DNA from 3 places in the Agrobacterium sp. 22-214-1 genome. Region 2 is predicted to be linked to each of the others. Evidence: predicted binding sites of a transcription regulator. Region 2 holds the regulator's gene; each other region holds the start of a gene.
What was found. The regulator PhoB, encoded in region 2, activates phosphate uptake and scavenging genes when phosphate is short. The targets are predictions, from matches to a motif close to TGTCATNNANCTGTCAT.
Positions count from the first base shown of each region.

Region 1: ACQZ5G_RS03705 (esterase-like activity of phytase family protein) is a predicted target of PhoB. The motif match lies at 2,873-2,889, and genes of this name have one in related genera.
Region 3: ACQZ5G_RS01840 (LTA synthase family protein) is a predicted target of PhoB. The motif match lies at 2,077-2,093, and genes of this name have one in related genera.

Region 1 is NZ_JBNWCK010000001.1:730,990-738,817, forward strand. Features, by position in the region: gene ACQZ5G_RS03700 (hypothetical protein) at 280-417, shown strand; gene ACQZ5G_RS03705 (esterase-like activity of phytase family protein) at 624-2,822, opposite strand; gene hupB (DNA-binding protein HupB) at 3,176-3,451, opposite strand; gene lon (endopeptidase La) at 3,740-6,157, opposite strand; gene clpX (ATP-dependent Clp protease ATP-binding subunit ClpX) at 6,571-7,828, opposite strand, start outside.
Region 2 is NZ_JBNWCK010000001.1:1,587,230-1,595,057, forward strand. Features, by position in the region: gene ACQZ5G_RS08000 (acetylornithine transaminase) at 1-916, opposite strand, end outside; gene ACQZ5G_RS08005 (GcrA family cell cycle regulator) at 1,348-1,881, shown strand; gene phoB (phosphate regulon transcriptional regulator PhoB) at 2,263-2,946, opposite strand; gene phoU (phosphate signaling complex protein PhoU) at 2,977-3,702, opposite strand; gene pstB (phosphate ABC transporter ATP-binding protein PstB) at 3,799-4,614, opposite strand; gene pstA (phosphate ABC transporter permease PstA) at 4,629-5,951, opposite strand; gene pstC (phosphate ABC transporter permease subunit PstC) at 5,948-7,432, opposite strand; gene ACQZ5G_RS08035 (substrate-binding domain-containing protein) at 7,696-7,828, opposite strand, start outside.
Region 3 is NZ_JBNWCK010000001.1:353,275-361,102, forward strand. Features, by position in the region: gene ACQZ5G_RS01840 (LTA synthase family protein) at 78-2,018, opposite strand; gene ACQZ5G_RS01845 (NAD+ synthase) at 2,241-3,920, shown strand; gene ACQZ5G_RS01850 (glyoxalase superfamily protein) at 4,077-4,454, opposite strand; gene ACQZ5G_RS01855 (TolB family protein) at 4,646-5,476, shown strand; cobalamin riboswitch at 5,541-5,723, shown strand; gene bluB (5,6-dimethylbenzimidazole synthase) at 5,801-6,517, shown strand; gene ACQZ5G_RS01865 (DUF2865 domain-containing protein) at 6,699-7,817, opposite strand.

The DNA of each region.
Region 1 (7,828 bases), 860 kb from region 2:
TCCGTCGTGTTTGCTTTCGCCATGCGATAAGCCCTCGAGTATTTGGATTATAGCCCCCTGCCCTTACTGCGGTCGGTGAAGCGTCGTCATGATTCCCAACCGCTGGAATCGCTTTTCTCCAGTTGCGCCATGCCAAATCGGCACTGCTGTTCCATATTCCGACAGCTTCACCGCCCCCTGTGTCACCCCGCAACATACCGGAAAATAAGGAAGATTCAGACTTTCTAAAGAGATTTCAGGCATTGTTTGCGCACCGTTTCATGATGAACGGTTGAACTGATGGATGAAACCATGTCGATCGACGCGTTTGTAACACTCGCGCTTATTGCGCTGCCTGTTTATATTTTTTTCCGCTGGGTCCAGCAGGACTCGGAAAAACAAGATACTCCCAAAAGCAAGAATTCCCTGGGGCGGTGATCCGTTACGATCGATCCGCAGCATTTTCCCGGATGGCCTCCGGACGAAACCCTCCACAATCCGATATCGAAGCGGCAATGCCGATTTTAACGGCTTGCATCGTCAGGCATCGTGTAAGCTCGGAGAACCCGGCCCAAGAAGCCCTCGCCGTACAAAAAAGCCGGGCATAGCCCGGCTTTTCTCATTTGCGGCGCCAATCGGCCCGATCAGTTGATCGCCTTCATATTGACGGTGAAGAACAGCGTTTCGCCGGAAGAATCGTCCACGCCGTCATTGTCGGTCACGGCATAGGCCGTTCCCGCCTTGTCGAAGGTGAAGCCTTCCAGCTTGTCGACGACATACCCGTTGGTCTGGGCCTTGAGATCGGGCAGGAAGTCATGGGCTTCCTGCTTGGCCACCAGCGGCAGTTCGCCGCCGATCTTGCCAGGCTTCAGGTCCGCGATCGCAACACGGTAGAGCTTCTTGATCTTGGCCTTGTCGCCGATCTGGTTGTCGCGCTCGACGATATAGACATAGTCGCCCTGCGCAGCGATTTCGGAGAGGCCGACCCAGCCTGCCTCGGTCTTGTCGAGCGGGTAACGGACGGCGCCCCATTCCCTGGACTTCGGATTGTAGGAGACGAGCTTGACGAAGCCCTTCTCGTCCGTGCCCCATTCACGCTGCACGGCCATCCACAGCGTCGCGTCGTCGCCCTTGCCGATCATCGTCACGCCTTCGAAACCGAAGCGGGTGTCGCCGGCGAGAAGTTCCTTCGGCAATGCGATCTCCGCCTTGATCTCGCCCTTGGCGTTGACGTTATAGAGCGCGTGCGGAACGAGCTTGGCGCTGTCGCCTTCAGAGGCCAGCCAGAAACCGCCCTTGCCGTCCAGCGTGATGCCTTCGATGTCGAGCTTCTGGGCGGCGATGCCGTCACGCTTGACGCGCAGGACGCTGGTGATGGTGGCGGGCTTTTTCGTCGCATCGATGGTGAAGATCGACGGCTGGTTGCCATAGACCGAGTCGGAGACGGCATAGAGAATGCCGGGCTTTTCGGCATCGCCGACCAGACCCGAGAGAGCACCCCAGCCGATCGGTGCGCCATCGACGGTGGCGGAAACGAGCTGCGGATAGGCTGCTTCACCTTCACCACGTTCATAGAGCATGACATGCGAACGCACGCCGCCGTCTTCGATCAGATCGACCTCATTGGCCGTGGCAAGGAGGTTGCGCGACGGGATAGCGACAGCGCCTTCCGGCGAAACGCCCGAAGGCAGGAGCTGCGTCAGTTCCGGCTCCTTGCCGGTGTCCTTGTAGACAGCGACGACAGAGGCGCGCTCGGACAGCACGAAGAAATATTTCTGGTCGCCGAAGGTCGCCGCTTCCAGGCCTTCCGGCTCGATGCCCTTGGCCTTGGAGCGCTTTTCCGGATAGTGGCCGATGGCCGCAACCGCGTGTTCGAGCGAGGAGCCGGATTCATAGACGAGCTTGCCGGTCTTGTCGAAGATGGTGAAGCCGCGCGAACCGCCCTGCCAGTCGCCTTCATTGGCGATGACGATGCGGTCATTGTCCAGCCACTTCACGGCGTCCGGCTCGCGCTTGCGGCCTTCCTGCTTGTCGGTGAACTTCAGCTGGCCGTCGGTCTTCGTATCGATGCCTTCAAGATCGACCTTGCCGGCGGAGAAATGCGTCTTCACCGTGCCGGTCTTGCCGTCGAGAATGACGATATGATTGTTTTCCTGAAGCGTCAGCGCGATCTCGCCATTGGCGTTGATCGACACGAATTCCGGCTCCGGATCCTCGGGGGAAATTTCGGCAAGGCCGGTGAGTTCGATCTTCTTCAGCGTCGCGCAATCGGCAACGCCGTCTTTCAGGTCGACAGTCACCAGATAACCGGCTGGCATCTGCGGCAGCGCGCCTTCGTTCACCTCTTCATCGCGCTCGTTTTCGATGGCGATGGCGGCGAAAGTCCTGTCCGGGGAAACGGCGACGGAATCGGGCTGGCCGCCGAGATCGCAGCTTGCTTCGATCTTTTTGGTAGCAATATCGACCGTCACCAGCTTGCCGGATGGCTTGGCGCGATTTTCCGACGTATTGACGCCGGCCAGCACCTTGAGACCGGCAACGGCAACGGAGGTCGGCTCGCCTTCGAGCAGCAGCGCGCCGCCGGCCTTGGGAGCCTTGGCGTCGGTGATGTCGATGAAACCGATGCCGCCAAGCGGGCTGTCCGAATAGATCAGCGTCTTGCCGTCTTCGCTGGCGGTAATGATTTCAGCCGAGGTGACGGACTTGGCGTCCTTGTCCGCGGGAAGGTTTTTCGCCACCGGGAAAGATGCGATGCGGTTGAAAACCGGCTCGGCAGCGGCCGGGATGGCTGCGGACGTAAGCAGCGCAGCGGTCAAAGCCATTTGAGAAAATCGGAACGCCATTTTAATCCCCCTTGGGTCCAGAAATACCCCAAGGCTTCTGCGTTACAGACATGACAGTGGCATGACACTTCCTGACCGCTGAATCAAAAAGCCCGGCCTAGAAGGCCGGGCTTTCGTGTTTATGCCCACATTCCGCGTAGAAAAACGCCGTGTGTCCGGATGGAAGCTACACAGGCGCTTCCCTGCTTTCATTCACATCTTGACCGGGAGAACCCGGCCTGTCCGAAAAGAGCTTTTCGAAACACCGCCCACTTTTGGCGGCGATGTGACGGCGTCAGGGCGTCAAAACATGTTTCCTCGTGAACCTGAAAAGCCGCCCGCCCGCCGCCGGGCGTTGCGGCTTTCCGGAAACCTTACGAGTTGACGGCGTCCTTCAGGCCCTTGCCTGCGGAAAACTTCGGTACGTTGCGAGCCGGGATATCGACTTCAGCACCCGTGGAAGGGTTACGGCCCTTGGAGGCTTCACGACGGCTGACGGAGAAGCTGCCGAAGCCGGCCAGGCGAATGTCGCCACCGTTCTTCAGTTCGCCCTGTACAGTTTCGAATACAGCATCAACAGCGGAAGCAGCATCTGCCTTCGTGAGACCAGCCTTTTCGGCAACAGCAGAGACGAGCTCGTTCTTGTTCATGTTTCCACCCCTTTCAATGGTTTGAAACGACTCAAATTAAGCCGGCGCAGAATACGTTCGCATCCGCGCGCAGCAACCCAAAAGCGCTGGAATCGCCTGAAAAACAAGGGGTCTGCGTTTTTTTTCACAAAAAAGGCCGACATTTCTGCCGGCCTTCCACATATTCGTGCCAAATTCGCATCACTTGTGCGCAGCTTTACGCCACATGCGCCTTCAGACACCTAACACATTGAATTTATGCAGCACCCGTCGCGAAAGGCGATTCCCGCCCCTCGCGGCGATGCATTATCAATGCGCGATGGTCTGGCTGCCGTCGTCGACACCTTCGACGGTTGCGATCACCGGCGTCTCGATGCTGCCGTCCCACTCGATGGGTTCCGGCTGGCGGATGAGGGCGTGCTTGATAACCTCGCCCATGCGCGACACCGGAATGATTTCCATCTCGTTCTTCACGTTATCAGGAATTTCCGCCAGATCCTTGGCGTTTTCTTCCGGGATCAGCACCTTCTTGATGCCGCCGCGCAGAGCCGCAAGCAGCTTTTCCTTCAGGCCGCCGATCGGCAGCACGCGACCGCGAAGCGTGATCTCGCCGGTCATCGCCACATCCTTCGAGACCGGAATGCCGGTCATGATGGAGACGATGGCGGTCGCCATAGCAACGCCGGCGGACGGTCCGTCCTTCGGGGTCGCCCCTTCCGGAACGTGAACGTGGATATCGCTCTTGTCGAAGCGCGGCGGTTCGATGCCGAAGTCCACGGCGCGCGAACGGACATAGGATGCCGCCGCCGAAATGGATTCCTTCATCACTTCCTTGAGGTTGCCGGTGACCGTCATGCGGCCCTTGCCCGGCATCATCACGCCTTCGATGGTGAGCAGCTCACCGCCGACCTCCGTCCAGGCCAGACCGGTGACGACACCGACCTGATCCTCGCGCTCGGCCTCGCCATGGCGGAACCGCGGAACGCCCAGATAATCCGGAACATTGGCACCGGTGACTTCCACGGACTTGACCTTGCCCTTGATGATCTCGGTGACAGCCTTGCGCGCCAGCTTCATCAGCTCGCGTTCGAAGCTGCGCACGCCCGCCTCGCGGGTGTACTGCTGGATGACGACCATCAGGGCATCATCGGTGACCGAGAACTCTTCCGGACGCAAGGCATGTTCCTTGATCGCCTTGGGCAGCAGGTGACGCTTTGCGATTTCGCGCTTTTCGTCTTCCGTGTAACCGGCGATGCGGATCACTTCCATACGGTCCATCAGCGGGCCGGGAATGTTCAGCGTGTTGGCCGTGGTCACGAACATCACGTCGGACAGGTCGTATTCCACTTCCAGGTAGTGGTCCATGAAGGTGGAGTTCTGTTCCGGATCGAGAACCTCCAGCAGTGCCGACGACGGATCGCCACGGAAGTCCATGCCCATCTTGTCGATTTCGTCGAGCAGGAAGAGCGGGTTCGCCTTCTTGGCCTTCTTCATCGACTGAACGATCTTACCGGGCATGGAACCAATATAGGTGCGGCGGTGACCGCGGATTTCCGCTTCGTCACGAACGCCACCCAGCGCCATGCGCACATATTCACGTCCGGTCGCCTTGGCGATCGACTTGGCAAGCGAGGTCTTGCCGACGCCGGGAGGACCGACGAGGCACAGGATAGGACCGCGGATTTTCGAAGCGCGGGCCTGTACGGCCAGATATTCGACAATACGTTCCTTGACCTTGTCCAAACCGAAGTGATCCTGATCGAGGATCGTCTCGGCCGCATTGAGGTCGGTCTTGATCTTCGACTTCTTGCCCCAGGGCAGACCCAGCAGCCAGTCCAGATAGTTGCGCACGACGGTCGCTTCCGCGGACATCGGGCTCATCTGGCGCAGCTTCTTCATTTCCGCTTCGGCCTTTTCCTTGGCCTCCTTGGAAAGCTTGGTCTTGGCGATGCGCTCTTCCAGCTCGGCCATCTCGTCACGGCCATCCTCGCCGTCGCCGAGTTCCTTCTGGATCGCCTTCATCTGTTCGTTCAGGTAATATTCGCGCTGGGTCTTCTCCATCTGGCGCTTGACGCGCGAGCGGATGCGCTTTTCGACCTGAAGCACGGAAATTTCGCCTTCCATGAAGCCAAGCGCCTTTTCAAGCCGCTGCTTCACGCTGACGGTTTCGAGCATTTCCTGCTTTTCGGTGATCTTGATCGACAGGTGCGAAGCGACCGTATCGGCGAGCTTCGAATAATCGTCGATCTGGCCGGCTGCGCCGACAACCTCGGGCGAAATCTTCTTGTTGAGCTTCACATAGCTCTCGAATTCAGACACGACCGAACGCGACAGCGCCTCGATCTCGACCGGATCTTCAGCAGGCTCCTGCAACGGCGTCGCGGTGGCTTCATAGAAGTCTTCACGGCCGGTGTAGCTGTCGATCTGGGCGCGGCCCTTGCCCTCTACCAGCACCTTCACGGTGCCGTCGGGAAGCTTCAGGAGCTGCAGGACATTGGCGACCGTGCCGACCTTGTGGATGGCCTCCGGGGCCGGATCGTCATCGCTGGCGTTGATCTGGGTGACAAGCATGATCTGCTTGTCCGAACCCATGACTTCCTCGAGCGCACGGATGGATTTTTCCCGCCCGACGAACAGGGGAACGATCATATGCGGGAAAACGACAATGTCGCGCAGGGGAAGTACCGGATAGGTACCGCCAGATGCCGCAGACGTGATGTTCGTCATATCATTTCCTTTCCATGGTCCCTTTCGGGACACCTTGCCGGACAGCTTGGGGCATCCGGCACATTCATTTCTCGAGACTGAAAGTGGAGTTTCGAAACACCGATTTCAAGTCGTCGGAGCAGACGGCCTTACGCAACGGCAGGACCGTGAAATTCAACAAAACTCAGCGCTGGCTCATACTACCGACATTTCCGGTTATCCTCGAGGGCTCAGGAACCGGGTCGCCGACGAAATTCACATTTCCGTCATATCGCGCTGCAAATCAGTTGTAAGACTTTATCAGCAAAGCGCAATCCGCTCCAAACGCAAAATCGGGCTTCCCCAAGTTAGGCGCAAGTTTCGCAAGGCCCATCTAATAGAAAAGGCCCGCACGGATGCGAGCCTCTGATTTCATCAAACATCGCGGCAGCCAATTACGCCGAGACGTTGGTCTTTTCTTCCTGACGGTCCGCATAGATGTAGAGCGGACGCGCGACACCGCTGACGACGTCGTTGGAAATGACCACTTCGCGTACCCCTTCCAGCGTCGGCAGTTCGAACATGGTATCCAGCAGGATCTTTTCCATGATCGAGCGCAGGCCGCGGGCACCGGTCTTGCGGGTGATCGCCTTGCGGGCGATTTCGCGCAGCGCGTCCTCGTGGAAGGTCAGCTCCACGTCTTCCATCTCGAACAGGCGCTGGTACTGCTTGACCAGGGCGTTCTTCGGCTCGGACAGGATCTGGATCAGGGCATCTTCATCCAGGTCTTCCAGCGTTGCGAGAACGGGCAGACGGCCGATGAACTCCGGAATGAGGCCGAACTTCACCAGATCTTCCGGCTCCAGTTCGCGCAGCACTTCGCCCACACGGCGATCGTCTTCCGCCTTGACGGTCGCACCGAAGCCGATCGAGGTCTTTTCGCCGCGGGCCGAGATGATCTTGTCGAGGCCGGCAAATGCGCCGCCGCAGATGAACAGGATGTTGGTCGTATCCACCTGCAGGAACTCCTGCTGCGGATGCTTGCGGCCGCCCTGCGGCGGAACGGAAGCGACCGTGCCTTCCATGATCTTCAGAAGCGCCTGCTGGACGCCCTCGCCCGACACGTCGCGCGTGATGGACGGGTTGTCCGACTTGCGGGAAATCTTGTCGACTTCGTCGATATAGACGATGCCGCGCTGAGCGCGCTCGACATTGTAATCCGCAGCCTGCAACAGCTTCAGGATGATGTTTTCCACGTCCTCGCCGACATAACCGGCTTCGGTCAGCGTCGTTGCATCCGCCATGGTGAAGGGCACGTCGATGATACGGGCGAGCGTCTGGGCAAGATAGGTCTTGCCGCAACCCGTCGGACCGACGAGCATGATGTTCGACTTCGCCAGCTCGACATCGCCATTCTTGGAGGCGTGCGCGAGGCGCTTGTAATGGTTGTGAACGGCCACGGACAGGATTTTCTTCGCCTGCTTCTGGCCGATGACATATTCGTCGAGGATTTTGATGATGTCCTGCGGGGTGGGCACACCCTCGCGCGACTTCACCATCGACGTCTTGTTCTCCTCGCGGATGATGTCCATGCACAATTCGACGCATTCATCGCAGATGAATACCGTCGGTCCGGCAATGAGTTTCCGGACTTCGTGCTGGCTCTTGCCGCAGAATGAACAATAGAGTGTATTCTTAGAGTCGCCGCCGTTG
Region 2 (7,828 bases):
CGACATCACGGACCTTTTCCAGAAAGCCCTCGGAGAGGACGACATCGAGCACGGCATTGCCGACAGCCATGGCCAGCGGGTTGCCGCCATAGGTGGTGCCATGCACGCCCGCCGTCATGCCGGAAGCGGCATCCGCCGTCGCAAGGCATGCACCGAGCGGGAAACCGCCGCCGATACCCTTGGCAACCGCCATGATATCCGGTGCAACGCCCGTCTGCTCATAGGCAAAGAGCTTGCCCGTACGGCCAACGCCGGTCTGGACCTCGTCGAAAATCAGCAACATGCCGTGCTCATCACAGAGCGACCGCAGCAGCTGCAGGAATTCCTTGGCTGGCGCGCGAATGCCGCCCTCACCCTGAATGGGCTCGATCAGAAGCGCGGCCGTTTCGGCCGTGATGGCGGCTTCCAGCGCATCGACGTCACCGAAGGGCACCTGGTCGAAACCTTCGACCTTGGGACCGAAACCTTCGAGATATTTCTGCTGGCCGCCGGCGGCAATCGTCGCCAGCGTGCGGCCATGGAAGGCGCCTTCAAAGGTGATGATACGGAACTTTTCCGGATGCCCCTTGGAATAATGATAACGGCGCGCGGTCTTGATCGCGCATTCCAGCGCTTCCGCGCCGGAATTGGTGAAGAAGACCTTGTCTGCGAATGTCGCTTCCGTCAGGCGCTTTGCAAGCTTTTCCTGGCCCGGGACTTCATAAAGGTTCGAGACGTGCCAGACCTTCTCGGCTTGGGTCTTGATCGCCTCCACGAGGTGCGGATGGGCGTGACCCAGCGAGTTGACCGCGACGCCGGCCGCAAAATCCAGATATCGTTCGCCGCTTTCCGTGAGCAGCCAGACGCCCTCGCCTCGCTCGAAGCGCAGGGGGGCTCTAGCAAACGTATCGAACAATGGCGCGGCGGCTTCGGCCATGGCTGTATCACTCCTTGCGCGGAAGCGCTGTCAGACGGTTGTCAATAGGCTTTCGGGGTTATCCCTTGCCTGAAAATCAAAAATGCCGCCTCGCGGCGGCAGGGGCACTATTGTCACTTCGCCTGCCGATGTCAACAAAAGTCCGCGTTTCCCGGGCTTCTCAAGCCCTAGTAGGTGGCGGCGGATGAGGCCCAAGGTGTTGCCTTTCAGACTCAACTCGCCAGCAAGTTGGGGAAAACCGGAAAATCGATTCGAGATGATTCCCGCGACTCTTGCCACGGAGTCTGCGTGGCACTAGGTTAATCGCTAATTACTAGACTGCATTGCGGCGGAACTAGTCACCAAAAATCAGGCAGAAACCACGCTCGCGGCACGCCCGCGAGGCGGAGAGGGATTCTGCCGACATTATACGCGACAAGCGGAGAAGCGGCATGAACTGGACAGACGAACGAGTCGAAAAACTCAAGAAATTGTGGTCCGAGGGGCTTAGCGCCAGCCAGATAGCAGCGCAGCTGGGCGGCGTGAGCCGCAATGCCGTCATCGGCAAGGTCCATCGCCTCAACCTGCCGGGACGCGTGAAGGCCGGCGGCCCGGTTACCTCGGCGCGTTCCGCGCCCAAGCGCACCGCTGCCCCTGCCCCGCGCGCGACGAATTTCGCGACCCGCGTCAGCGCAGCACCTGCACGCGCCTTGAACCGCTCGAGCGCGGCAACGGCGCTGCACGAGGAGATCGATATCGAGACCGCCGAAGTTCTCGATTACGTTCCCTCCAAAAATGTCGTTACGCCGATTTCCCGCCGCCTGACGCTGACGGAACTGACGGAGCGCACCTGCAAGTGGCCGGTCGGCGATCCGCTGAAGGATGATTTCCATTTCTGCGGTTGTGAAGCACTGGAATCTTCGCCCTATTGCAAGTTCCATGCAAAGCTTGCCTACCAGCCGGTAAGCGAGCGTCGCAAGGCTTGAGTGTTGCGGCACGCATTCGACACTCAAAAACTACGGGCCTTCGGGCCCGTTTTTTTATGGCGGAATCCAAAGTGGTTCAGACGCGGAGCCCGCGTTGTTTAAGAGGCGCTCCCAATCCCTGTTCTTGCGCATTCTCCGGATGTAAAACCGCGATGGGCCCTTGCGGCAAATGCTCTGAATTCGTCGGCGACGTGCCGCGCCCTTCCTACTGTCAGGTTTCACCGCGCAATCCGGCTTTCAGCAGACCGTCTGTCACCTTCAAAAGAACGAGGATACGCGTTTGCGGAAGGTTCAAAATCGAAAGGCCCGACACCGTTCCGGTCTCGGGCCTTCTGATTTTTGGAGAATTTATCCCAAGTGAAACCATCGGTTTCGGTTTTCTCAGGCTTCCATTGAATATCCGGCGCCGCGCACGGTGCGGATGACATCCTGCATATGCGAAAAATTGAGCGCCTTGCGCAGACGTCCGACATGCACGTCGACGGTGCGCTCATCCACATAGATATCGTGACCCCAGACGCCATCCAGCAACTGCGAGCGGGAAAACACCCGGCCGGGAGAGGTCATCAGGAATTCCAGCAAGCGGAATTCCGTCGGGCCGAGGCGCACTTCGCGGCTCTTGCGGTGAACGCGATGGGTCTCACGATCCAGTTCGATATCCCCGCATTTCAGCACCGAAGACAGAACCTCGGGGCGGGCGCGGCGCAGCATCGCCTTGACGCGGGCCATGAGTTCCGGCGTCGAGAACGGCTTGACGACATAATCGTCGGCGCCGGTGGCGAGACCGCGAACCCGTTCGCTTTCTTCGCCGCGCGCCGTCAGCATGATGATGGGCAGGCGCTCGGTTTCCGGCCGCATCCTGAGCCGACGGCACAGTTCGATACCGGAAACGCCGGGAAGCATCCAATCCAGGATAAGGAGGTCCGGAATACGTTCCTGCAGCCTGATTTCTGCCTCGTCTCCACGGGATATCGTGTCGACGTCATATCCCTCAGCCTCGAGATTGTAACGAAGCAGGACGCTCAGCGCTTCCTCGTCTTCCACAACTGCAATCTTGGGCACCATATACTAACTCCGCAAGCCGCTGCCTGTCTGTTACTCGGTCACCGAACCGAGGGTGTTGGAACTGTCGTCCTTCGGACGCTCGCCTTCCGGCTGGCTGCCGGTGGTCATGTAATAGATCGTCTCGGCGATATTGGTGGCGTGATCGCCGATACGCTCGATATTCTTGGCGCAGAACAGAAGATGCGTGCAGGTGGTAATGTTGCGCGGATCTTCCATCATGTAGGTCAGAAGCTCACGGAAGAGCGACGTATACATGGCGTCGATTTCCTCGTCGCGCTCGCGGATGGCATTGGCCTTCTCGGCGGAACGCGTGGAATAGACGTCCAGCACTTCCTTGAGCTGTACCAGCGCCAGTTCCGACAGGTGCTCTATGCCGCGGGCGAGCTTACGCGGCACGCCGGTGCCGGCAACGGCGATGACGCGCTTGGCGGTGTTCTTGCCAAGGTCGCCGACGCGCTCAAGGTCAGCTGCAATACGCAGGGTGCCGATGATCTCGCGAAGGTCTGCCGCCATCGGCTGGCGTTTGGCGATGGTGACGATGGCCTTGTCGCCGATCTCGCGCTCGGCGTGGTCGAGGATCGCATCGTCGGAAATGACCTTCTGGGCGAGCGCGGCATCGGAATTGACGAGCGCACGCACGGCGTCGGCGCACATCTGCTCCGCAAGACCGCCCATTTCGGCGATGCGGCGCGTCAGAAACTTCAATTCATCGTCATAAACGGAAACGATGTGAGAATGGGTCGTTGTCTGTGTCATGGTCTAGTCCTCCGGCTTGGCCTGCATGCGCGTACCCGGAAGCGGGCACGGCAGAAGCACCAGTCTTGTACGGTTTCGATAAAGCGCCGGCCGGGATCAGCCGAAGCGGCCCATGATGTAATCCTGCGTGCGCTGGTCATCCGGATTGGTGAACATCTTGTCGGTTTCGTTTTCCTCGACAAGATGACCAAGATGGAACATGGCCGTGCGCTGGGAAACACGCGCCGCCTGCTGCATGGAGTGCGTGACGATGACGATGGTGTAATTGGTGCGCAGCTCGTGGATCAATTCTTCGACCTTTGCGGTCGCAATCGGGTCGAGAGCCGAGCAGGGCTCGTCCATCAGGATCACTTCCGGGCTGACGGCAACGGCGCGTGCGATGCACAGACGCTGCTGCTGACCGCCGGAAAGACCGGTGCCGGATTCGTGCAGACGATCCTTAACCTCGTTCCAGAGACCCGCCTTCTGCAGGCTCTGCTCGACGATCTGGTCCATATCCGCCTTGTTGCGGGCGAGACCATGGATGCGCGGACCGTAGGAAATGTTTTCGTAGATCGACTTCGGGAAGGGGTTCGGCTTCTGGAACACCATGCCGACGCGGGCGCGCAATTCCACGACGTCAATCGCCTGATCGTAGATATCGTCGGTGTCGAGCGTGATCTTGCCGGTGACCCGGCAACCGTCAATCGTGTCGTTCATACGGTTCAGGGTACGCAGGAAGGTGGATTTGCCGCAGCCGGACGGGCCGATAAGCGCGGTCACCGTATTTTCCCGAACGTTGAGATTCACGTCGTAAAGCGCGCGCTTTTCGCCGTAATAAACCGAAACGTCCTTGCCGATCATCTTGTATGAGACTTCATTCATTTTCTTGTCCAGCGCCTTTTCAACTGCTGCTTCCGACAACATGTTCATTGCTCAAGCTCCTTCTACCAGCGCCGTTCGAAGCGGCGACGCAACAGGATTGCGCCAACATTCATGACGATGAGGAACAGAAGCAGGATGATGATAGCGCCGGATGTCCTTTCGACAAAGGCGCGCTCGGCTTCGTTCGCCCACATGTAAATCTGCACCGGCAGGGCCGTGGACGGATCCATCGGCGTTGTCGGATAATTCGCAACGAATGCCACCATGCCGATCAGGAGCAGCGGCGCCGTTTCGCCCAGCGCGTGGGCGAGACCGATGATGGTGCCGGTCAGAATGCCGGGCATGGCGAGCGGCAGCACATGGTGGAAGATCGTCTGCATCTTGGAAGCGCCGAGGCCGAGGGCGGCGGCGCGGATAGACGGCGGCACGGCCTTCAGGGCAGCGCGCGTCGCGATGATGATCGTCGGCAGGGTCATCAGCGTCAGGACGAGACCGCCGACCAGCGAGGCCGAGCGCGGAAAGCCCATGAAGTTGATGAAAACCGAGAGTCCGAGCAGACCGTAAACGATAGAGGGAACGGCCGCGAGATTGTTGATATTCACCTCGATAAGATCCGTCAGACGGTTCTTCGGGGCGAATTCCTCGAGATAGATGGAGGCCGCGACGCCGATCGGCAATGACAGCACCAGCACGATCAGCATCATGTAGAAGGAGCCGATCAGCGCCACGCCGACACCCGCCGCTTCCGGACGGCTCGACGCGCCGTTGACGAAGATGCCGGTATTGAAATGTTTGCCGAGCTGGCCGCTTTCGGCGAGCTGGTTCATCCAGCCGAGCTGCTGGTTCGAGATACGGCGATTGGCTTCATCCGCCGTCAGGTCGACTTGGCCCTTGAAGGCGCTGTCGACGTCGCCCGACGCCAGCAGCGTGACGGTGCGCGTGGTGCCGATAACGGCGGGATCGGCAACGACGATGTCGCGAAGCTGCGTGCGCACGCTGTCGGAAATCAGGAGATTGACGGCGCGAAGGCCGGCGCGGTCCGTCGGCGCAACACCCAGGACCTTGGCGACCGCATCGCGGGCGATGACGGGATAATTGGCCGTCATCAGCTTAGTGGGATTTGTGGCGCGCTCATTTTTCGGATCGATGATCTGTTCCGAAAACTCAACTGGAACGGTGATCATCGTCTGCTGGAAAGCGGTGTAACCCTTGGAAACCACCGAGAAAAGCAGCAGGAAGAGGAAGATGAGGCCGAAGGAAATCGCTGCCATGCCGTAGGCACGGAAGCGGCGTTCGGCGGCATAGCGGCGCTTGATGCCGATATCACGGCGCGTGGCCTTGTTGACGGCGCTCGCGCCGGCTGCGGGAGAAACGATGTCGGTCATTCATATTGCTCCCGGTATTTGCGCACGATGTAAAGCGCGTAGATATTCAGGCAAAGCGTGATGGCGAAAAGCGTGATGCCGAGTGCAAAGGCAACCAGCGTCTGCGGCGAGGTGAATTCAAGGTCGCCGGTGAGCTGGCTGACGATCTTGACCGTCACCGTGGTCATGGGTTCGAAGGGATTGAGCTGCAGACGGGCAGCAACACCGGCCGCAAGAACCACGATCATGGTTTCGCCGATGGCGCGCGACGCCGTCATCAGCACGGCGCCGACGATGCCCGGAAGAGCGGCCGGAATAATGACCCTCTTGATCGTCTCGGAACGCGTGGCGCCAAGACCGAGCGAACCGTCACGCAGCGAGCGCGGCACAGCGGTGATGATGTCATCCGACAGCGACGACACATAGGGGATCAGCATGATGCCCATGACGAAGCCGGCGGTGATGACGCTCTGCGCCTGGATGAAGTTGGCGTAGTTGCCCGTCGCCAGACCGTTGATCTGCGTGGAAATGTCTCTGAGGAAAGGACCGACCGTCGTGAGCGCGAAGAAGCCGTAGACGATGGTGGGAATGCCGGCGAGCACTTCAAGCAGCGGCTTTGCCATGGAGCGGAAGCGCGGCGAGGCATATTCCGCCATGTAGATCGCCGAAAAGAGACCGACCGGAACCGCAACCAGCATGGCGACCAGGCCGATATAAAGCGTGCCGGCGAGCAGCGGGATCAGGCCGAACTGGCCGGAGGAGTCGGTGGCGCCTGCCGCCGCAAAACGCGGATCCCAGACCGTTCCGAAGAAGAACTGGTGCGCCGGAACCATGGTGAAAAACTGGATCGCCTCCGTCAGCATGGAAAGGACGATGCCGATGGTCGTGAGGATGGCGATGGACGAGGCGACGAGCAGGGCCGCGAGAATGACTTTCTCGACCTGGTTGCGCGCCCGGAAACGCGGCGCGATTGCACGCAGCGCATAGGCGCCGCCGCCGAGCGCGGCCAGCAGCACAACGGCGATCATCGCGATACGGCTGGTGGAGGTCATGCTGTTGAGCGTGTGGGCGGCATCGACCATGAACCGCTCGGGATCGCCGGCGATTGCAACACCCTTCGATGCCAGAAGCGGCCGGACCGCAGCCGTATCGGCCTCGACCTGCGCGGTTTCCTCCGGCGTCAGCCGCTGGAGGCCACGGGCGATGGAGGTCACCATACCGTAGGTCAGGCTCTGCTGCGCTTCGGATTGCGCCCTGACATCCTCGGGGAAACTACCGCGCACGGCCGAGGTGACGAGCAATGGGCTGACAATGAGCCAGGCACAGAGAATGAACGCCGCGGGCAGCACCGCCCAGACGACCGCGTAGGAACCGTGATAACCGGCACGGGAATGCATGCTGGAGGGGCGGCCGCCAGACAGGGCGACGGCACGGCGGCTGCCGAGCAGATAGCTGCCGATGCCGATGAGCGCCAGTATCAGCAAAAGGATCGATGTGTTCATTAGAGTTCCCTCGGCGTGCCTCAAGAGCACGGTGCGATATCGGGCAAATCAAAAAGTCATCAAAACGAGACCGCTGGACCATCCCATGATGCCTGCCGCCTGACTGTAACATCGTCTGGCAAGCGTCAAGGTTGATACATCCTATCCATCTGTAATCCATCGACAATCATGTGGATGGCGATGGTTAGGAACTGTCAACCGCGGACGACGGCCCAAGCGAAGCCGAATGAGGGGCACGGCAAAGCCGCACCCCTCTTTCTTCATTACATCGTGGAGCCGGCCGAGAACTTCGAGCGGATTTCTTCGCGCTCTGCGTCCGGAGCAGCAACCAGGCCGTAGTTGGCGAGCGGGGAATCCGGGCCGATCATCTCGTCGGAAACGAAGAACTCGACATAT
Region 3 (7,828 bases), 1.2 Mb from region 2:
CCGAGATAAACCCGCATGGCGGTGGAATTCAAACGATTTCCACCGCCATGCGGTTCAGGCGTCCCCGCCGAAAAACATCAGACCGATGGCGCGCCCTCGTGCAGCCAGTTGAAACCGGGGAAGAAGCGTTCGCGGCCATATTGCTGGCCGAACATCATGTCGAACTGTAGCAGGCGGTAGTCACGCACCACGTCGGGAACGGCATTGGGCGCGATCGACCAGTCGGGCAGGGCCTTGCCGTCGGTCGTCACCAGCATATGCCGGTCGATGACGGAGAAGGCCTGCTGCACTTCGCCCAGCGTGCCGGTGTAGAAGGGATCGGAGAAGCCCGCCGTCTTCAGGACGTGATAAGGCAAAAGCGCCGGGCTGATTGTGCCGATATTCTTGCGCACGCCCTTCTTTGAAGACCAGACGACGAGCGGCGTCTCGTGTTCCTTCTTCATCACCTCCAGCGGCGCGCGGCGGCTGGCCACCATGCCCGGCATGTAGCCGCTTTCCACGAAGGTCTGGCCGAGCGGCGGCAGGTGATCGCCGAACAGGACGATGATGGTTTCACGGTCGCGCTTCTTTGCCCAGCGCATCAGTTTCAGCAGCGCTTCGTCAGCCTCCGCCACCCCTTGAGAATAGGTGGCCAGCGCCTGCGAGGCCGAGGCGGAGAGATCGCCTTCGACGCCGATGGTGTTCTCGGCGTAACGGGTCGCCTCGTAGGGACCGTGTCCCTGAAGGGTGACGGCGAAGAGGAAGAGCGGGTTCTGCGCCTTCTCGGCCGTCGCCATGATCTCGTCCATCAGCGCATCGTCGGAGGCGAAGTTGCCGCGTTTTTGCATGGCCGGCAGCGTCTCTTCGGAGCGGAATTCCTCGAAGCCGAAATTCCTGTAGACCTGCTTGCGGTTCCAGAACCATTCCTGGAACGGATGCATGGCGATGGCGGAATAACCTTCGCCCCGGAAGAAACTGGCGAGCGAGGGAACCGGGCGGCGGATATATTGCTGATAGGGAATGCTGCCATAGGGCAGGAAGGCGTTGGAAAAGCCGGTCAGCGCCTCGAATTCTACATTCGCCGTCATGCCGCCGAATTCCGGGGAAAATACATTGCCGGACTGTTTGGCGCGGATCGTCGGCATGGGGTCGGCGGAGAGCTTCACATTTTCCAGCCGCGTCGGATCCCACAGCGATTCGCTCATCAGCATGATGACATCGGGGTAATCGCCCTTGTTGGCGGCGAAGGCGGCGGGCTCGGAGGTCAGGTCGGCAATGGTGTTTTCGCCATAACCCTGCGGCGCCGAGACATTGGCCATCGGAATATTGAAGGCGAAGGCCATCAGGAAGCCGTTATGGCGGTAATTTTCCTGCTGATCCCACATCATGGGAATGATGTTGAGGCGATCGCGCACCCAGGAATAATGCGAATAGTCCATAAGCGAGGCAAGGCCGGCAAGAAGCGGCAGCGCCAGCGCGAGACCAGCGGCGCGTTCGCGCCAGCTCAAGCCCGGTGAATGGCGGCGCGCCAGCAGCCACAGCGCCGTAAGTGCCGCAATCGCGGCGCAGATACCGAGAGCGACGAGTGCTGCCGTCATCGGCTGGGCCTTCAGCATGGTCGGCAGAAGCTCAAGAATCTGGCGGCCGAACAGCAGGTCGGAGGGGTAAAGCGGATCGGAAAGATAGGTCTGTTTCTGTGCCGAAATCAGCCCCGTCAGCGCGCAGAGCGGCGCAAGCGCGATCAGCGACAGGTAACGCCTGCCAAGAAGTGCATCCAGCGCCACGAGAAGGGCGAGCACGGCGGCAATGGTGGTCATGCCGGGGCGGGCGGAGGAGGTGAGGAAAGCGCCGACATCCGTGAGCGAGCCGCGGGCGATCCACTCCAGCGCCACGACCAGCACGACGGACGCGATCGTCAGATTGGCAAGCGGATAGGCGATGCCCGAAAGCTTGGAAAGGCTCCTTGTCCATGCAGGCGAAAAGACGAAACCAGCCTTTTCGGAAGCCGTTGTTTTTGGCGCCGAATCTCTCAAACCCATACTCCGGTATTGCAGGCGGCACGGCCGATCCGGGGAGGTGAATCGGGTGTCGCAAAAGTGTCATGTAACTGTCACATAAGCGCGATGAACGCGACATGAACTTTGAAGAGTCTGGCCGGCGCGGCGATAACCTTAGCGTGAACGCGCGCGGACGAAGCGTAACGGACGCCGCCATGCAATTGCCGCGTTGCGGAGCGGCCACGGGCGCGGTATTGAAAAGCCATGAGCGACAGACACGATATCCAGAACCATCTCCGGATTGCCGTCGGGCAGTTCAATCCCACCGTTGGCGACGTGGCGGGCAATCTCGCCAAGGCGCGCGAGGCAAGGGCCGATGCGGCGACGCAGGGTGCCGATCTTCTGCTTTTGACCGAGCTTTTCATATCCGGCTATCCGCCGGAAGATCTGGTGCTGAAACCGGCTTTCCTGAAAGCATGCCTGAAGGCCGTGGAAGAGCTGGCGGCGGAAACCGCCGATGGCGGGCCGGGCATCGTCATCGGTTTTCCGCGACAGGGTGAGACGGGCCGGCACAATTCCGTGGCGCTTCTGGATGGCGGCAAGATCATCGCGCTGCGCGACAAGATCGACCTGCCGAATTACGGCGAGTTCGACGAAAAGCGTGTTTTCTCGGAGGGCTCAATTTCCGGTCCCTATAATTTCCGTGGGGTCAGGATCGGCATTCCGATCTGCGAGGAAATCTGGAACGATATGGGTGTCTGCGAGACGCTCGCCGAAAGCGGGGCGGAAATCCTGCTGGTGCCGAACGGTTCGCCCTATTATCGCGGCAAGCTGGATGTGCGCCATCAGGTGGCGCTGCGGCAGGTTATCGAAAGCGGCCTGCCGCTCGTCTTCGCCAACCAGTTGGGCGGGCAGGATGAGCTGGTGTTCGACGGCGCAAGCTTCGGCTTCAATGCCGATAAGACGCTTGCCTTCCAGATGAGCCAGTTCGAGGCCACACTTGCCGTCACCGACTGGAAACGCACGGCGGACGGCTGGCATTGCGATAGTGGGCCTTTCTCGAAGATTCCCGAAGGCGAGGAAGCGGATTACCGCGCCTGCATGCTGGGCTTCCGCGATTACGTCAATAAAAACGGTTTCAAGAGCGTGGTTCTCGGCCTTTCCGGCGGCATCGATTCGGCCATCTGTGCCGCCCTTGCCGTCGATGCGCTGGGAGAGGAGCGGGTGCGCTGCATCATGCTGCCTTACCGCTATACATCGGAAGAATCGCTGAAGGACGCGGCCGATTGCGCCAAGGCGCTGGGCTGCCGTTACGACATCGTGCCGATTTCAGAGCCGGTGGAAGGTTTCCTCTCGACGCTCTCCGATCTCTTCGAGGGCACGGAAGAGGGCATTACCGAGGAAAACCTGCAGAGCCGCACGCGCGGCACCATTTTGATGGCCGTCTCGAACAAGTTCGGCTCAATGGTGGTGACGACGGGCAACAAGTCGGAAATGTCGGTGGGTTATGCCACGCTTTACGGTGACATGAATGGCGGTTTCAACCCCATCAAGGACCTCTACAAGATGCAGGTCTATGCCATTTCCAGCTGGCGCAACGCCCATGTACCGCCGGGCGCGCTCGGCCCTTCCGGCGAGGTGATCCCCGCCAATATCATTTCCAAGGCGCCCTCGGCCGAATTGCGCCCCAACCAGACCGACCAGGATTCGCTGCCGCCCTATCCGGTGCTGGACGATATTCTGGAATGCCTCGTCGAGAAGGAAATGTCGGTTGAGGAAATTCTGGCTCGCGGCCATGATGTGGCGACGGTGCACCGGGTGGAGCATCTGCTCTATCTCGCCGAATACAAGCGCCGGCAATCGGCCCCGGGCGTGAAGATCACCAAGAAGAACTTTGGGCGTGACCGGCGTTATCCGATTACCAACCGGTTCCGGGATCGGTGATTGAAGGAAGACGCTGGTAGCGGATGTTTTGCCCGGCGTTGCCGTGCGTTTCTTCTCCCCGCCGGGGAGAAGAAACAAGGGGCATGCGCTCGTTCCACAAAAAGCCTTCGTGTTTAAGCAAGCGGCGCGGAGAAAACCCCGCGCCGTTCGCTCATCTCAAATAACCTGCCCCACATCGATGCGGTTGCCATCGGGGTCTTCAAACACAAAGGCGCGCAGGCCGTAATCCTTGTCCTGCAGGCCCTTGATGATGCGCAAGCCCTGGCTCTTGCAAAGTGCGTGAAGCGCGTCCACATCGCTCACCATCATATGCGCCACATTGAAAGGCGCTGCCTTGTGGGTGGGCTGCAATGTCAGGTGCAGCTCGGCATTGCCCTGTCTGAGGATCATGAAGCCGACAGGGTTGCCGTTTTCGAAGGTCTTTTCGAAGCCCAACACGCCAACGTAAAAATCATGGGCCTTTTCGATGTTTTTGACAGGAAGCATTGCGGCGATCCGGCCGAAGCGGATGCCGTGATCGGCGATGGTATTCATCGCGGAACCTCGGTTTTGGGAGAAACGGCAAGGGTCACGGACGGTGCCGGAGCGCTGGCGTTTTTTCCGGTTTGAATTTGCAGGACGGTGCCTGCCGCCCTAGGATCATAATCATGGCGATGGCGGATGCAAACGGAATGTCTGCATTGCCGGGCGCTTTGAACGAGACACGGACACGCCCGGGAGGCAGAATGCGCAGCTCCATCGAAATCTTCAACATCCGCACCCGGCAGATGCGGGTGGTGTGGCAGACGCCTGATCTTTTTGAAGCGCCGAACTGGTCGCCGGATGGAAAATATCTGCTGCTGAACAGCGAAGGGCTGCTTTACCGCCTGTCTCTTGCCGGTGATATCGCGCCGGAGAAGGTCGATACCGGCTTTGCCACGCTCTGCAACAACGATCACGGTATTTCGCCGGATGGATCGCTTTACGCCATTTCCGACAAGGTGGAATTTGGCAAGAGCGCCATCTACCTCATGCCCTCGACGGGCGACGCGCCACGGCTGATGACGAAAAATCTTCCTTCTTACTGGCACGGATGGGCTCCGGATGGGAAAGGTTTTGCCTATTGCGGCATTCGCGATCAGGTCTTCGATATCTATTCGATGGATATAACAAGCGGCGTCGAGACGCGTCTCACCCACGGCGAGGGCCGCAATGACGGGCCGGATTATTCGCCAGACGGTGAGTGGATCTATTTCAATTCCAGCCGCACCGGGCGAATGCAGATCTGGCGCGTGCGGGTGGACGGCTCCGCCGTCGAGCGCATCACCGACAGCCCTTATGGCGACTGGTTTCCGCACCCGTCTCCCAAGGGAGGCAAGGTGGTGTTCGTTTCCTATGACGGAGACGTTTTCGACCATCCGCGCGATCTCGATGTGCGGGTGCGGCTGATGGACATGGATGGCGGCAATGCCGAGACGCTGTTCGAACTTTTCGGCGGGCAGGGAACGATGAATTCGCCCAACTGGTCACCGGATGGGGACGAGTTCGCTTATGTCAGGTATTTCCCGGTGGAATGATGGGGGTGAGGCAGGCCACATTGCCGCACCGCCGGCAGGATGCTTGCATCCGCAAATTTTTTTGCCCATAGCTTGCCCGTCAGGTGCCTGCCGTTGCGGCGGGAGAATCGGGAATCCGGTGAAAGACCGGAACGTGCCCAGCGCTGTGAGGCGGACGTTCTTTTTTTTAAGCCACTGAAGCAATTCGGGAAGGCGAAAAGGGCGGATGAAGCCAAGTCAGAAGACCGGCCTGATAGGATAGACCGAACCGCGCGGACGGCGGCAGGTTGTTGTCGAGGCGGGGTGCGCATTTGCGCCCGGCCTTCGCATTGTTGGGGATAAACGATGCCAGCCGATCCGTCCGTAAGCAATCCGCCCGGCGCCAGTTCGTTCGATCATGCGCTCTCGCCCGCCCGCCCGTTTTCCGGTGAGGAACGCGAGGCGATTTACCGCGCCATCGAGACCCGTCGTGACGTGCGCGACCAGTTCCTGCCGGACCCGCTGCCGGACGATCTGGTGGAGCGTCTTTTGAAGGCGGCCCATTCCGCGCCCTCGGTCGGTTTCATGCAGCCGTGGAATTTCACCCTCGTCACCGATGGCGCGATCCGTCAGGCGGCCTTCGTGGCCTTCAGCCGCGCCAATGAGGAGGCGGCGGCGATGTTCACGGGCGAGCAGCAGGCGCTTTATCGCAGTCTCAAGCTCGAAGGCATCCGCAAGGCGCCGCTCAGCATCTGCGTCACCTGCGATCCGACGCGCGGCGGCAAGGTGGTGCTGGGCCGCACCCATAATCCGCGCACGGATGTCTATTCCACCGTCTGCGCCATCCAGAATCTCTGGCTCGCGGCGCGCGCCGAAGGCATCGGCGTCGGCTGGGTCAGCATTTTCCACGATAGCGACATTCGCACCATTCTCGATATTCCCGATCATATCGAAATCGTTGCCTGGCTTTGCCTCGGCCGTGTCGATGCGCTCTATAACGAGCCGGAACTTGCGGTGAAGGGCTGGCGACAGCGCGTGCCGTTGGAGGAGCTTGTGTTCCGCAACCGCTGGGGCGGGGTGTAAGACAGATAAAAGTTCTGCGAGGGAAGCGGGGCGTTGCTGCTTGTTCTTCTCCCCGGCGGGGAGAAGATGGCCCGAAGGGTCAGATGAGGGGGCAAGCTCTCAGCATATCTCTACCGTAGCCCTCTCATCCCGCTGCCGCGGACTGAAGAAACGAGCGGCGTCCGCTCGCTCCACGACGGCTTCACTGCTGCGGCTGTATACCCTTCAATGCCGGGTTCTTCAGGTCGATCCGGCCTGTCTGGTCCGGCAGAAATTTGGGGCCAATGATGCGCACTTTCGTATCGTTCGGGTCATAGTCGCGTTCGGGAACGGGTTGTTCCGGCGGCTTGGCGGCCTGCTGCTGCTCGGCGGGTTTGGGGGCGGCCTTGTCACCTTGCGGTGAGGGGATTTTCGTGATGCCGGAATAGGGTGTTTCGGATTCCGGCCGGGCGGCTTCTTCCTGCTTCTGCATTTCTTCGTGATAGGCGGCCATGTTGCAGGCGCAGCCCGGCGCTTTTGCCGTGGCGTTCCTGTAAGCGAAGGCGGTTGGCAGGTCCCTGTAGGGCTTGCCTGTTTCCGCAGACACCATGTCTGCGGTTTCCTGATCCGTCATGGAGTGGAAATAAAGCTCCGTCTCGGTGCCCGGACACATTTTCTCGCACTGCTCCGCCTGGGCGCGGAAATCGAGCGGCGAGGCATTGGAAGCGATGGGGAAAAACGAGCCGTCGCAGGTCCGCACGCAGAGTGTGCGAAGCCCGCCCTCGGCGGCGGCGTTGGGGTAGGGCGAAAGCCCCGCCTGTCCCGGCTCCTCGCCATTCTGCTGGCCATTCTGCTGGAAAGCGTCGGGATAACGCGTCGCATCCGGAGGCGGCGGCAATTGCGTTTCCGTTTGCGGCAGGGTGTTGCAGCCATTGGCATCGAGGGCGGCAAGAATGCGCTGACGCCTGATGTCGCCGTCGTCGCTACGCGCGGCCGCCATGGCGTCGTCGCGGTCACGGATGATGGCGTTGCGTTCGCTTTCCGCTTCCGCCAGCGCATCGCCGATTTCGGCGCAGATACCGGCATTGGGATTGCCGTAGACGATGACGCTGCCCGAGGAGCAGCCATAGCCGCGCAGGTCATTCCTGATCTTGCGGATGACGATGTTCTGGCGGGCGAGCGCATTGGCGTAACGCCGCACCTCGGCCGTATTGCCGATGACGCGGGGCGGCTCGCGCAATTGCGCATAAAGCGTATCGCAGACCTGATCCGCGAAAGCGGCGGCCGGGGCGATGAAAACAAGGGGAAGCAGGAGGCCGATGATGCGGCTGCGGCGGGTCAATTGTTCGATCC